One region of the Verminephrobacter eiseniae EF01-2 genome, then DNA from elsewhere that is predicted to be linked to it. Evidence: predicted binding sites of a transcription regulator. Region 1 holds the regulator's gene; the other holds the start of a gene.

Region 1 (5,996 bases):
GTACCGGCGGGCCAGGCCCATCCACAGCGACATGCGGGCATCGAGCGCAGCAAGGCGCTGAGGATCGAGCGGCGCGCGCCGCAGGTACGATTGCAGCGAACGCAGCACATCGCTGGCTTGCGCCAGGCTCGATGAAAGAATCTCTGCCAGGTTGGCGAACTCCGGCTCGATATGTTCCTGGGCTTGCAGCAGCGCATGGGCGCGTGCGAGACCGGCAAGGGCGCCGCTCTCGTCGTCTTGCAAGCTCCGGATCGCTCCATCGGCCCCATCGACCAGCGCCTGGGCATGCGACAGGCGCCGGTGCTGCGCATCGAGCTCATCCCATTCGCCAGCCGCTGGCGCCAATTTGTCGACTTCGCCGATTTGCCACTGCAGGCGCTCACGCTCTTGCTGCCAACCGGCCTGGGCCTGGCTGGCCTGCTGCAATGCTTTTTGATCCGCGCGCCACTGTGCCCACCGGGCGGCGGTCTCGGCGGCGCTGACTGCGGCAAAAGCGTCGAGCAGGCCGCGCACCGATTCCGGGCGGGTCAGGCTTTGCCATGCGTGCTGGCCGTGGATATCGAGCAGCATGTCGCCGAGCGCGCGCAACTGGGCGGCGGTGGCCGGCGTGGCGTTGATCCAGGCGCGGCTCTTGCCCTGCGCATCTACCGTGCGCCGCAGCAGCAACAGATCGTCGCCGTCAAAGCCGGCCTCTTGCAGCCACGGCAGCACATGGGCCGGGCAGTCGAACTCTGCGCAGATATCCGTCTTGTGCGCCCCCTCGCGCACCACGCCCGCCTCCGCGCGCGCGCCCAGTGCCAGTTGCAGCGCGTCTATCAGTATCGATTTGCCGGCGCCGGTCTCTCCGGTCAGCACCGTGAAGCCCGCATCCAGCTCCAGTTCCAGGGCCTGAACGATCACAAAGTCACGCAGCGTGATTCGTCTGAGCGCCATGGTCAGGGGTCTCCGTCGTTCCAGCGCAGTTTCTTGCGCAAGGTGGCGAAGTAGTTCCAGCCCTGCGGGTGCAAAAAGCGCACGCAATGCGCTGACCGGCTGAGCAAAATCCTGTCGCCATGGAGCAACGAGGCCAGCGACTGCATATCGAAGCTGGCGCTGACATCCCGGCCGCTGACGACTTCGACCGCCACCTCGGTGGCGTCCGACAGCACGATGGGGCGGTTGGACAAGGTATGCGGCGCGATCGGAACCAGAACCCAGCCAGGAATCGACGGATGCAGCATCGGGCCGCCAGCGGACAGCGAATAAGCGGTCGATCCGGTGGGCGATGCGATGATCAGCCCGTCCGCCCGCTGATTGGCCACGAAGCGGCCGCCGACCTCCACGCGCAGTTCCACCATGCCGGCGGTCGCCCCCCGGTTCACGACCACATCGTTCATCGCCAGCGCCTCGAACACCACCTGCCCGGCGCGCATGACGCAAGCCTGTATCAGCGGTCGCGAATCCTCCTCGTAGTCGCCTTCGAGCATCGGGGGCAAGGTGGCTTGGTAGGTATCGAACGGGATGTCGGTGATGAAGCCCAGGCGCCCCTGGTTGATGCCGACCAACGGCGTGCCGAACCGGGCCAGCCTGCGGCCTATGCCCAGCATCGTGCCGTCGCCCCCTACCACCAGACCCAGATCGCAGCGGGCGCCGATGTCCTCGACCGTCAGCGACGGGTAGTGCAGCAAGCCGGTATTGCTGGCCGTTTCCACCTCGATGGCAACGCTGCAACCCTGGTGCTGCAAAAACCGGGCAATGCCGTCGAGCGCCTGGCGCGAACTCTCACCGATGGCGCCTGCGGACGAAGCCTGGTACTTGCCAATGAGGGCAACATGGCGGAAATTGGACGTCATCGCGAAATTACATCATTAAAATCCCCCCATGCTGGATGACCGTGCCAAGTTGTTGCTCAAAGCCTTGGTCGAGCGCTATATCGCCGATGGGCAGCCCGTAGGCTCCAGAACCCTGTCGCAGGCGTCCGGGATCGACCTCTCGCCGGCGACGATCCGCCATGTGATGGCCGACCTGGAAGATTTGGGGCTGATTGCCAGCCCGCACACATCGGCAGGCCGCAGACCCACGGCGCGCGGCTACAGGCTGTTTGTCGACACCATGCTGACGGTGCAGCGCGACCCGTTGACCGCGCCCGAACTGGCGCCCGAGCAGCCGCAAAAGGTCATCGCCAATGCGGCGCAGTTGCTCTCCAGCCTGTCGCAGTTCGTGGGGGTGGTGATAGCGCCGCGCCGCAGTTCGGTGTTCCGCCACATCGAGTTTTTGCGGCTTTCGGAGCGGCGCTTTCTGGTCATCATCGTCTCGCCCGAGGGCGATGTCCAAAACCGGGTCATCTTCACCGATATCGATTATTCGCAGGCGCAGCTCATCGAAGCCTCCCATTTCCTGAACTCGCATTACACCGGCCTGGCGATGGAGCAGGTGCGCGAGCGTCTGAAGTCGGAGGTGGACATGTTGCGCAATGAGATTGCGGCGCTGATGCAGGCCGCAGTGAATGTCGGCTCGGAGGCGCTATCCGATGTGCAGGATGAAGTCGTGATCTCCGGCGAGCGCAACCTGTTGGCGGTCAGCGATTTCTCCAGCGACATGGACCACCTGCGCCGGGCCTTCGATCTGTTCGAGCAAAAGACGCAAATCCTGCGGCTGCTGGACATATCGAGCCAGGCCCAAGGCGTGCGCATCTACATCGGCGGGGAAAGCCAGGTCGTGCCTTTCGAGGAGCTCTCGGTGGTCAGCGCCTCCTACGAGGTCGACGGCACGATGGTAGGCACCTTGGGCGTGATAGGGCCGACCCGCATGCCCTACGACCGGATGATACAAATCGTGGACATCACCTCGCGGCTGCTGTCCAACGCGCTGAGCCACCGCAAATAAAGCCCCCTACAATGGGGCGCTCGCCCGGCGGCAGAAGAACCCGGCAGAACCAGGGCCGTTAGCTCAATTGGTCAGAGCAGTCGACTCATAATCGATTGGTAGCTGGTTCGAATCCAGCACGGCCCACCATCCACCCCGCGCCATGATCGTGGCCCGAACCGCGTGCGCGGCATATGGAGTGCGCGACCATGTGCCCTGCGCCCATACGCGCCAGCAGCACCCCGAACACTAAAATCCGAAACCCGGCCACCCGCCTGAACCAGGAAAGCCACGCCATGGGACGCACCCTGTACGACAAAATTTGGGACGAGCATGTCATCCACACCGAAGAGGACGGCACCGCCACCCTCTACATCGACCGCCATCTGGTGCACGAAGTCACCAGCCCCCAGGCGTTCGAGGGCCTGCGCGTGGCGGGCCGCAAGGTCTGGCGCATGAGTTCCATCGTCGCGACGGCCGACCACAACACGCCCACCACGGGCTGGGAGCGGGGCTATGACGGCATCACCGATCCGGTCAGCAAAGAGCAGATCACCACGCTGAACGACAACATGGCGCAGCTCCAGCCTGCGGCCTTCTTTCCGTTCATGCACCAGCGCCAGGGAATCGTCCATGTGATCGGCCCGGAAAACGGCGCCACCCTGCCCGGCATGACCGTGGTCTGCGGCGACAGCCACACCTCGACCCACGGCGCCTTTGGCGCGCTGGCGCATGGCATAGGCACCTCCGAAGTCGAGCATGTGCTGGCCACGCAAACGCTGCTGGCCAGAAAGGCCAGGAACATGCTGGTGCAGGTGCAAGGCCATCTCGCCCCGGGCATCACGGCCAAGGACCTGGTGCTGGCCATCATCGGCCACATCGGCACCGCCGGCGGCACGGGCTACACCATCGAGTTTGCCGGCCCGGCCGTCCGCAGCCTGTCGATGGAAGGCCGCATGACCATATGCAACATGGCCATCGAAGCCGGCGCGCGCGCCGGCCTGGTGGCGGTCGACGACAAGACCATCGACTACGTCAAAGGCCGCCCGCTCGCGCCCGACGGCGTCGAATGGGAGCAGGCCGTGGCGTACTGGAAGACGCTGCACTCGGACGCCGATGCCCCGTTCGACACCGTGGTCCGGATCGACGCCAGCGCCATCGGCCCGCAGGTCACCTGGGGCACCTCGCCGGAGATGGTGCTGGGCATAGATGCCCGCGTGCCCGACCCGGACAAGGAAAAAGACGCCGGCAAGCGCGACGCCATCGAGCGCGCGCTCAGCTACATGGGGCTGGCCCCCGGCAAGGCGATCGACGACATCCGCATCGACAAAGTGTTCATCGGCTCATGCACCAACAGCCGCATCGAAGACATGCGCGCCGCCGCCGCCGTGGTCCGCAAGCTCGGCCGCAAAGTGGCGGGCAATGTGAAACTGGCCCTGGTGGTGCCCGGCTCGGGCCTGGTCAAGGAGCAGGCCGAGCGCGAGGGCTTGCACCACATCTTCAAGGCCGCAGGCTTCGAGTGGCGCGAACCCGGCTGCTCGATGTGCCTGGCGATGAACGCCGACCGCCTGGAGCCCGGCGAGCGCTGCGCCAGCACCAGCAACCGCAACTTCGAGGGCCGCCAGGGCGCCGGGGGCCGCACCCATCTCGTCAGCCCCGCGATGGCCGCCGCTGCCGCAGTGCACGGCCATTTCGTCGATATCCGCGCATTTGCCTGAAAGGAGGCACGCCATGACCAGGAGCGCCACCCTCATCGCCCTCACCCTCGCGCTGGCCTGCCTGCTGGCTGGCTGCAACACCGTCAAAGGAGTGGGCAAGGACATAGGCGAAGCCGGCAACGCGATCGAGCGGGCCGCACAATGAGCACCCCCGCAAGAACGCCCGAAGGACGCCCACCATGCAGAAATTCACGGTACTCCATGGCCTCGTGGCCCCGATCGACCGCGAGAACGTCGATACCGACGCGATCATTCCCAAGCAGTTTTTGAAGTCGATCAAGAAAACCGGCTTTGGCCAGAACCTGTTCGACGAATGGCGCTACCTGGACCATGGCGCGCCCGGCCAGGACCCGGCCAGCCGCCGGCCCAACCCCGACTTCGTGCTGAACCAGCCGCGCTACCAAGGTGCCGCCATCTTGCTGGCGCGCAAGAACTTTGGCTGTGGCTCCAGCCGCGAGCACGCGCCCTGGGCGCTGGAGCAGTTCGGCTTTCGGGCCGTGATCGCGCCCAGCTTTGCCGACATCTTCTTCAACAACTGCTTCAAGAACGGCCTGCTGCCGATCGCGCTACCCGCAAGCGCCGTGGACCAGTTGTTCCACGAAGTGCTGGCCTTCCCTGGCTACCATCTGACCATCGACCTGGAGCGCCAACTCGTCGTGCGCGCACAAGGCGCCCAGATCGCGTTCGATGTGCAGCCGTTTCGCAAATACTGCCTGCTCAACGGCTTTGACGACATCGCGCTGACCCTGCGCCAGTCTGACAAGATCAGGGCCTTCGAAGCGCAGCGCCTGGCCACCAAGCCCTGGCTGGCGCGGACCATGATGCGTTGAACAAGAAACACAACCCAAGCCTCTGGCGCAGCATTTACCTGCACCAGAGGCTATTGAAAATGTAGCGACCCATGAAAATCGCAGTTTTGCCGGGTGACGGCATAGGCAAGGAAATCGTCGCCGAGGCCGTCAAGGTGCTGAACGCGCTGGGGCTGAAGTTCGAGCTGGAATCGGCCCTGGTGGGCGGCGCCGCTTACGAAGCCCATGGCCACCCGCTGCCCGAATCGACGCTGCGCCTGGCCCGGCAGGCCGACGCCATCCTGTTCGGCGCCGTCGGCGACTGGAAATACGACCAGCTCGACCGGTCGCTGCGCCCCGAGCAGGCGATCCTGGGTCTGCGCAAGAGCCTGGGCCTGTTTGCCAACTTTCGCCCCGCCATCTGCTACGAGCAACTGGTGGGCGCATCGAGCCTCAAGCCCGAACTGATCGCGGGCCTGGACATCCTGATCATCCGCGAATTGACCGGCGACATCTACTTCGGCCAGCCCCGCGGCCGCCGCCAGGCGGCAGATGGCCCTTTCCCCGGCGCGCAAGAAGCCTTCGACACCATGCGCTACAGCAGGCCCGAGATCGAACGCATCGCCCATGTGGCCTTCCAGGCCGC
Region 2 (5,996 bases), 1.7 Mb from region 1:
GGTGCCTGCACATGGCTGTGACCCCTGCCTCTCGTGTTCCTGCGACCGAACTGCTGGACATTGCCAGCCATGGCCCGGTCATCCCGGTGATCGTGATCGACCGCGTGCCAGACGCATTGCCGCTGGCCGAGGCGCTGCTGGCCGGCGGGGTCAAGGTGCTGGAAGTGACGCTGCGCACGGCTGCCGGCCTGCCGGCCATCGAAGCGATTGCGCGCCACCTGCCCGAAGCCGTGGTTGGCGTGGGCACGGTGCTCGATGCCGACGATGCCCGCCGCGCCAGCCAGGCCGGCGCCCGCTTTGCCGTCAGCCCGGGCTATACCGCCGCCGTGGGCAGCGCCTGCCAGCGGCTGAACCTGCCGCTGCTGCCCGGCGTGGCCACGTCCAGCGAGATCATGGCAGCGCTGGCCGACGGGTTCTCGTTCCTCAAGCTCTTTCCCGCCGAGGCCGTGGGCGGCATTGCCTTGCTCAAGTCCTGGGCCAGCCCGTTTGCCCGGGTCAGTTTTTGCCCCACCGGCGGAATCACCCAGGCCAGCGCGCCCCATTACCTGGCGCTGCCCCAGGTGCGCTGCGTGGGCGGCTCCTGGCTCACGCCGGCAGACGCGATACGCGCCGGTGACTGGGCGCGCATCACCGCGTTGGCGCGCGCAAGCCATGCGCTGCGCAATGCCGGCCCGGGTTCTTCTGAATGAAATCAGCCGCTGGCGCAGATTCAGTCATTGCCTTGAGCTATCAAAATATGTAGCTTCCAGATTGCCACATGTGGCGCTGGTGCCGTGACCGGGGTTCGTCTTGGCATGGCGCGGGATGGGCCAGGCAACCGTTCGCAACGCGCATTCGATGGAGGCATCTCCCATGGACTTTCTTTCGGCCGTCAACAGCTGCCTGGGGCAGTACGCGACCTTTTCGGGCAAGGCATCGCGCTCGGAGTTCTGGTGGTTTTTTCTGTTCCAGATACTGGCCATGCTCGCCGCCGCGCTCTTGACCGTCATGCTGGGAGGGGATGTCAGATATCTGGAACTGGTTTTGACCCTCGTTTACTGGGCGCTGTTCTTGCCGGGCCTGGCCGTGGGGGCGCGTCGCCTGCACGATATTGGCCGCTCGGGCTGGTGGCAACTGCTGCTGATCGTTCCCATCTTGTGGCTCCTGCTGGCGTACTGGTGGGTCCAGCCGCACGAGAAATGAAGCCCCATTGAAAAAGCCCGCAGGCCGTAAGACCTGCGGGCTTTCGTTGGGCGCAGTGTGCCTGCGCGGGCACACCGATCTGGCAGTTACATGTCCATGCCGCCCATGCCACCCATGCCGCCGCCCATGCCAGGCATGCCGCCACCGCCGGCAGGCGCATCGTCCTTCGGCGCTTCGGCCACCATGGCCTCGGTCGTCAGCAGCAGCGAGGCCACCGAAGCGGCGTTCTGCAGGGCCGTGCGGGTGACCTTGGTGGGGTCGAGAATGCCCAGCTCCAGCATGTCGCCGTAGGTGTCGTTGGCTGCATTGAAGCCATAGTTGCCCTTGCCGGCCAGCACCGCGTTGACCACCACCGAGGCTTCGCCACCGGCGTTGTTCACGATTTCGCGCAGCGGCGCTTCGATGGCCTTGAGCACCAGCTTGATGCCGGCGTCCTGGTCGGCGTTGTCACCCTTGATGGTGCCGCCAATGGCCTGCCTGGCGCGCAGGAAGGCCACGCCACCACCGGCGACCACGCCTTCTTCCACCGCTGCGCGGGTTGCGTGCAGCGCGTCTTCGACGCGGGCCTTCTTTTCCTTCATTTCGACTTCGGTGGCTGCGCCGACCTTGATCACGGCCACACCGCCGGCCAGTTTGGCCACGCGCTCTTGCAGCTTTTCGCGGTCGTAGTCGGAGGTGGCTTCCTCGATCTGCACGCGCACTTGCTTGACGCGGGCTTCGATGTCGCCAGCGGCACCGGCGCCGTCGATGATGATGGTGTTTTCCTTGCCCACTTCGATGCGCTTGGCTTGGCCCAGATCGGCCAGCGTCACTTTCTCCAGGGTCAGGCCCACTTCTTCAGCGATGACCTTGCCGCCCGTCAGGATGGCGATGTCTTCCAGCATGGCCTTGCGGCGGTCGCCGAAACCGGGGGCCTTCACGGCCACCACCTTCAGGATGCCGCGGATCGTGTTCACCACCAGCGTCGCCAGGGCTTCGCCCTCGACTTCTTCGGCAATGACCAGCAGCGGACGGCCCGCCTTGGCCACCTGCTCCAGCGTGGGCAGCAGGTCGCGGATGTTGCTGATCTTCTTGTCGAACAGCAGCACGAAGGGGTTGTCCAGAAGGGCCGCTTGCTTGTCCGGGTTGTTGATGAAGTAGGGCGACAGGTAGCCGCGATCGAACTGCATGCCTTCGACGACATCGAGTTCGGATTCGAGCGACTTGCCGTCTTCCACGGTGATCACGCCTTCCTTGCCCACCTTGTCCATCGCGTCAGCGATCAGTTTGCCAATGGTCTCGTCGGCGTTGGCCGAGATCGAGCCGACCTGGGCGATTTCCTTGGAGGTGGTGGTGGGCTTGGACGCCTTCTTCAGTTCGGCCACCAGCGCCGTCACGGCCTTGTCGATACCGCGCTTGAGGTCCATCGGGTTGATGCCGGCGGCCACGTACTTGAAGCCTTCGCGCACGATGGCCTGTGCCAGCACGGTGGCGGTGGTGGTGCCGTCACCGGCGTTGTCGCTGGTCTTGGAGGCCACTTCCTTGACCAACTGCGCGCCCATGTTCTGCAGTTTGTCCTTGAGCTCGATTTCCTTGGCCACGGACACGCCGTCCTTGGTCACGGTGGGGGCGCCGAACGAGCGCTCGATCACCACATTGCGACCCTTGGGGCCCAGGGTCACCTTGACCGCGTTGGCCAGGATGTTGACGCCTTCGACCATGCGAGCGCGGGCTTCGCCGCCGAAAACCACTTCTTTTGCTGCCATTTGATATCTCCGAATTGAGTAAAAAGTCTGCTTGGGAACGGGGCGGAATTACTTCTCGACCACGGCAAACAGATCGTCTTCCTTCATGACCAGCAACTCGTCGCGGTGCACCTTGACGGTCTGGCCCGAGTACTTGCCGAACAAAACGCGGTCGCCGACCTTCACGTTCAGGGCGATCAACTCGCCCTTGTCGTTCTTCTTGCCAGGGCCGACGGCCAGCACTTCACCTTGATCGGGCTTTTCAGCGGCGTTGTCAGGGATCACGATGCCGGAGGCGGTCGTGGTTTCACTTTCAATACGCTTGACGATCACGCGATCGTGCAGAGGGCGAAGGTTCATTGCATTGCTCCTGTTGTCAGTAAAATCAATCACTCGGCGCCAGGCCATCCCGGCGCCACCAAACTCCCGACAGGGGAAGCGCTTTAGCACTCCCCAGCGGAGAGTGCTAATGATACGGGCATTTATTGCCGTTTCAAGACAGCCGCGCACTGCCGGCACGCAAATTTGTCGAAATTTGCGTTCGCCCCGTCTGTATGCTATGTGTTTGGTAGCTTCAGGGCCTGATTCTCATTGGGTCGTATCGATGCTCTGGAGTAAAGCACTGCCCCGGGTGCGCGTTGGGCGTTGGGCGTTGGGCGTTGGATGCGCCAGGCCGCGCTGTGCGGTGGCGCCAGGAACCGCCGTCAATCACCGGCCTCCTCCGCATCCTCGCGCTACGTTGGCGACGCCGCCGCCGCCACGGGGGGCCGCAGCGACCACCCGGCGCCAGCGAAGTCGGGGGCAGAATGGGAGGTGCCGTCATTCACCCAGGCCAGATTCAGCACCTCATACACCGGGCGCCATGTCGGCGCGTCACCGTCGGCATGGGTGCGCAGTTGCAATTGCGGGTTGGGCAGGTAGTGGCCGTTGGTGGTTCTGGCCCACAGGCGGCGCGCTGGCAGATAGGTGCTGTTGATCTCGGCGCGCGCCAGCACCTGGTTGAGGTAGCTGCGTTTGTGCCGCTGTGCTTTCCACAGGTACTCGGGCAAACAGACCAAGGTCGTGCCGAGTTCCTCGGCAAAGAAACCATCGGCGCATCGGTACGGACTGTATGGACGCTTGACGCACATCGTGCACTGCGTCTTGAGGCCGGCCAGCATCAGGCTCAGGATCCAATACTCGGCCTGATGGCGCTCCAGCCGCACCAAGCGGGCATCGGTTTGCACATCCAGCACCGGCGGCGCGATGCGGTCAAACAGCATGCCGATCGACTGCTGCGCGAATGGCGCATCTTCCATCGCCCGGTTCAGTGCCGCGAGCCACGGCGTATGACCGAATTCGTCTGTCAGCAACGGGTTGGCGGCGCGCTCCAACAGCGCCTCGACCAAGGCCAGGTGGCCGGCGCGCGCGGCCATCATCAGCGGGGTGGCGCCGGTGGGGCCGCGGTGGTCGACGCCGTACTGATCGCACTGGCGCAGCAAGTCCTTGAAATTGCGCGCGGCATAGGGCTGCAAGTGGCGCTGGCGCAGCAGGGCGGTCTCGCGCCAAGCGACCGCCCTGTCGAGGTCGCCGCCCGGTGCCAGACGCAGCGCTGGCGCAAACTGTGCCTGTTTTGCCAGTTGTCCGATCCAGACCTGCTGCCCATGCCACAGCGCGTAGTCCAGCAGGGCCTGGCGGGGTTTGTTCGACGGCTGCGTGCGGTCGAGTGCGCGGGGCAGATATTCGCGCATCGCGACTTCGGACCATGGCGTCCACGGCACCGGTTTGGTTTGCAGGAAGGTTTCGCGGATGGCGCGCGCCTGCTCCTCTTTGCCTTGCAGTTCGAGCTTGCGCGCTTCCTGCGCCCATTCGTCGCGTGTCGAGGTCTGCACCGGCGTTGCGCTGCGGGCCGCCGAGGTCTCGGCGACTTGCAGACCGAGCAGGGCCAGCAAGGGGTGGCTGGTGTCGGACTCGACCAGCACCAAGGTGGCAACCGCGCGCGTCATCGCCACGTACAGCGCGTTGACGTAGAACTTGTACAGCTCGAGCGACTTGTCGCCCTTGTCGCGGGCGCGGCTGTAGGCCAGTTGCTCGACTTGCAGGTCGGCCTGGGCGACGCCATCGCAGACCTCGGCGTAGGCGGCGCGCTGGCCGGACACCAGCGTGTAGAGGATCACATGCGGATACTCCAGGCCCTTGGCCTCGTGCACCGAGAACACCAGCGGAGAGCGGAAATGCTCGCGCGCCGCCGGCTTGTCTTCATCGCGCAGCACGATGATCGCATGCTGCACCGAGGCCCTGGTTTGCGCATCCAGATCGCGCAGCGTGGCCGTGTGCGTGGGCAGCAGGCGCACCTGGCCGCTTTGCGGCGAAGCGCTCTCGACCAGGAAATTGCTCTCCTTGTCGATCGAGCCAAAGCGCGCCTGCTTGATCTTGAGCAAGGCGTTGGCCAGATCGGTGACCGCGCGCGTGTTGCGAAAATTCGCCTGCAACACCGACAATGCCTGGCGCTGCGCCGCCTCGCCCGCCAGGCCGTGCCAGAACAGCGTGCGCACGGCCGCCCAGGAGAAGAAGTTGGGATGGACGATCTGGTTGGAGTCGCCGCACAGCAGGAATTGCCCGGGCCGCTTCAGACAGGCCAGCACCAGCGCGAGTTGCACATTGGTCAGGTCCTGCACCTCATCGATCACCACGAAGTCGTAGTTCGGCGCGGCCAAGCGCTGCCATTCATGGGCCACCAGGTTCAAGTCGAACAGTTGCGACTCCTGCAACCACTGGCGGTAGCGTGCGAAGAGCTTGTGCGCCGCCTCCCGCTCGGCGGCTGCGAGCAAGGACTGGCGCGGCCCCAAAGCCAGGTATGCCGGCAGATCGAGCGGGCCTTGCGCGCTGGCGCCAAGCACGCCCCGGAACTCCTCGAACAAGGCATGCGCATCGAGATCGCCCAACTGGCTGCGCAGCGTCTGGCGATGCCGGTCGAACCAGTTGCAAAAGGCCGTGAATGTCACCTCGCGGCCAGCCGGCACGCGCAAAGTCTCGACGAATTCGCGGTAGCTCAGAAACTCCACCTCCTGCGCCGCATTCTCGTAGCCATGGGCATCGTAGAGCGCGCGC

What was found. Region 1 encodes HrcA, which represses chaperone genes, less so after heat shock. Its sites were predicted from a motif close to TTAGCACTCNNNNNNNNNGAGTGCTAA; they were not measured.
Region 2: VEIS_RS12505 (co-chaperone GroES) is a predicted target of HrcA. The motif match lies at 3,350-3,376, and genes of this name have one in related genera.

What each region holds. Positions count from the first base shown of each region.
Region 1 covers NC_008786.1:1,166,984-1,172,979, reverse strand. Annotated here, with positions in the region: gene recN (DNA repair protein RecN) at 1-933, opposite strand, end outside; gene VEIS_RS05180 (NAD kinase) at 936-1,832, opposite strand; gene hrcA (heat-inducible transcriptional repressor HrcA) at 1,861-2,865, shown strand; tRNA gene VEIS_RS05170 (tRNA-Ile) at 2,918-2,994, shown strand; gene leuC (3-isopropylmalate dehydratase large subunit) at 3,141-4,562, shown strand; gene VEIS_RS05160 (entericidin A/B family lipoprotein) at 4,576-4,707, shown strand; gene leuD (3-isopropylmalate dehydratase small subunit) at 4,742-5,392, shown strand; gene leuB (3-isopropylmalate dehydrogenase) at 5,464-5,996, shown strand, end outside.
Region 2 covers NC_008786.1:2,896,853-2,902,848, reverse strand. Annotated here, with positions in the region: gene edd (phosphogluconate dehydratase) at 1-21, shown strand, start outside; gene eda (bifunctional 4-hydroxy-2-oxoglutarate aldolase/2-dehydro-3-deoxy-phosphogluconate aldolase) at 12-689, shown strand; gene VEIS_RS12515 (DUF805 domain-containing protein) at 853-1,182, shown strand; gene groL (chaperonin GroEL) at 1,269-2,927, opposite strand; gene VEIS_RS12505 (co-chaperone GroES) at 2,976-3,266, opposite strand; gene VEIS_RS12500 (AAA family ATPase) at 3,641-5,996, opposite strand, start outside.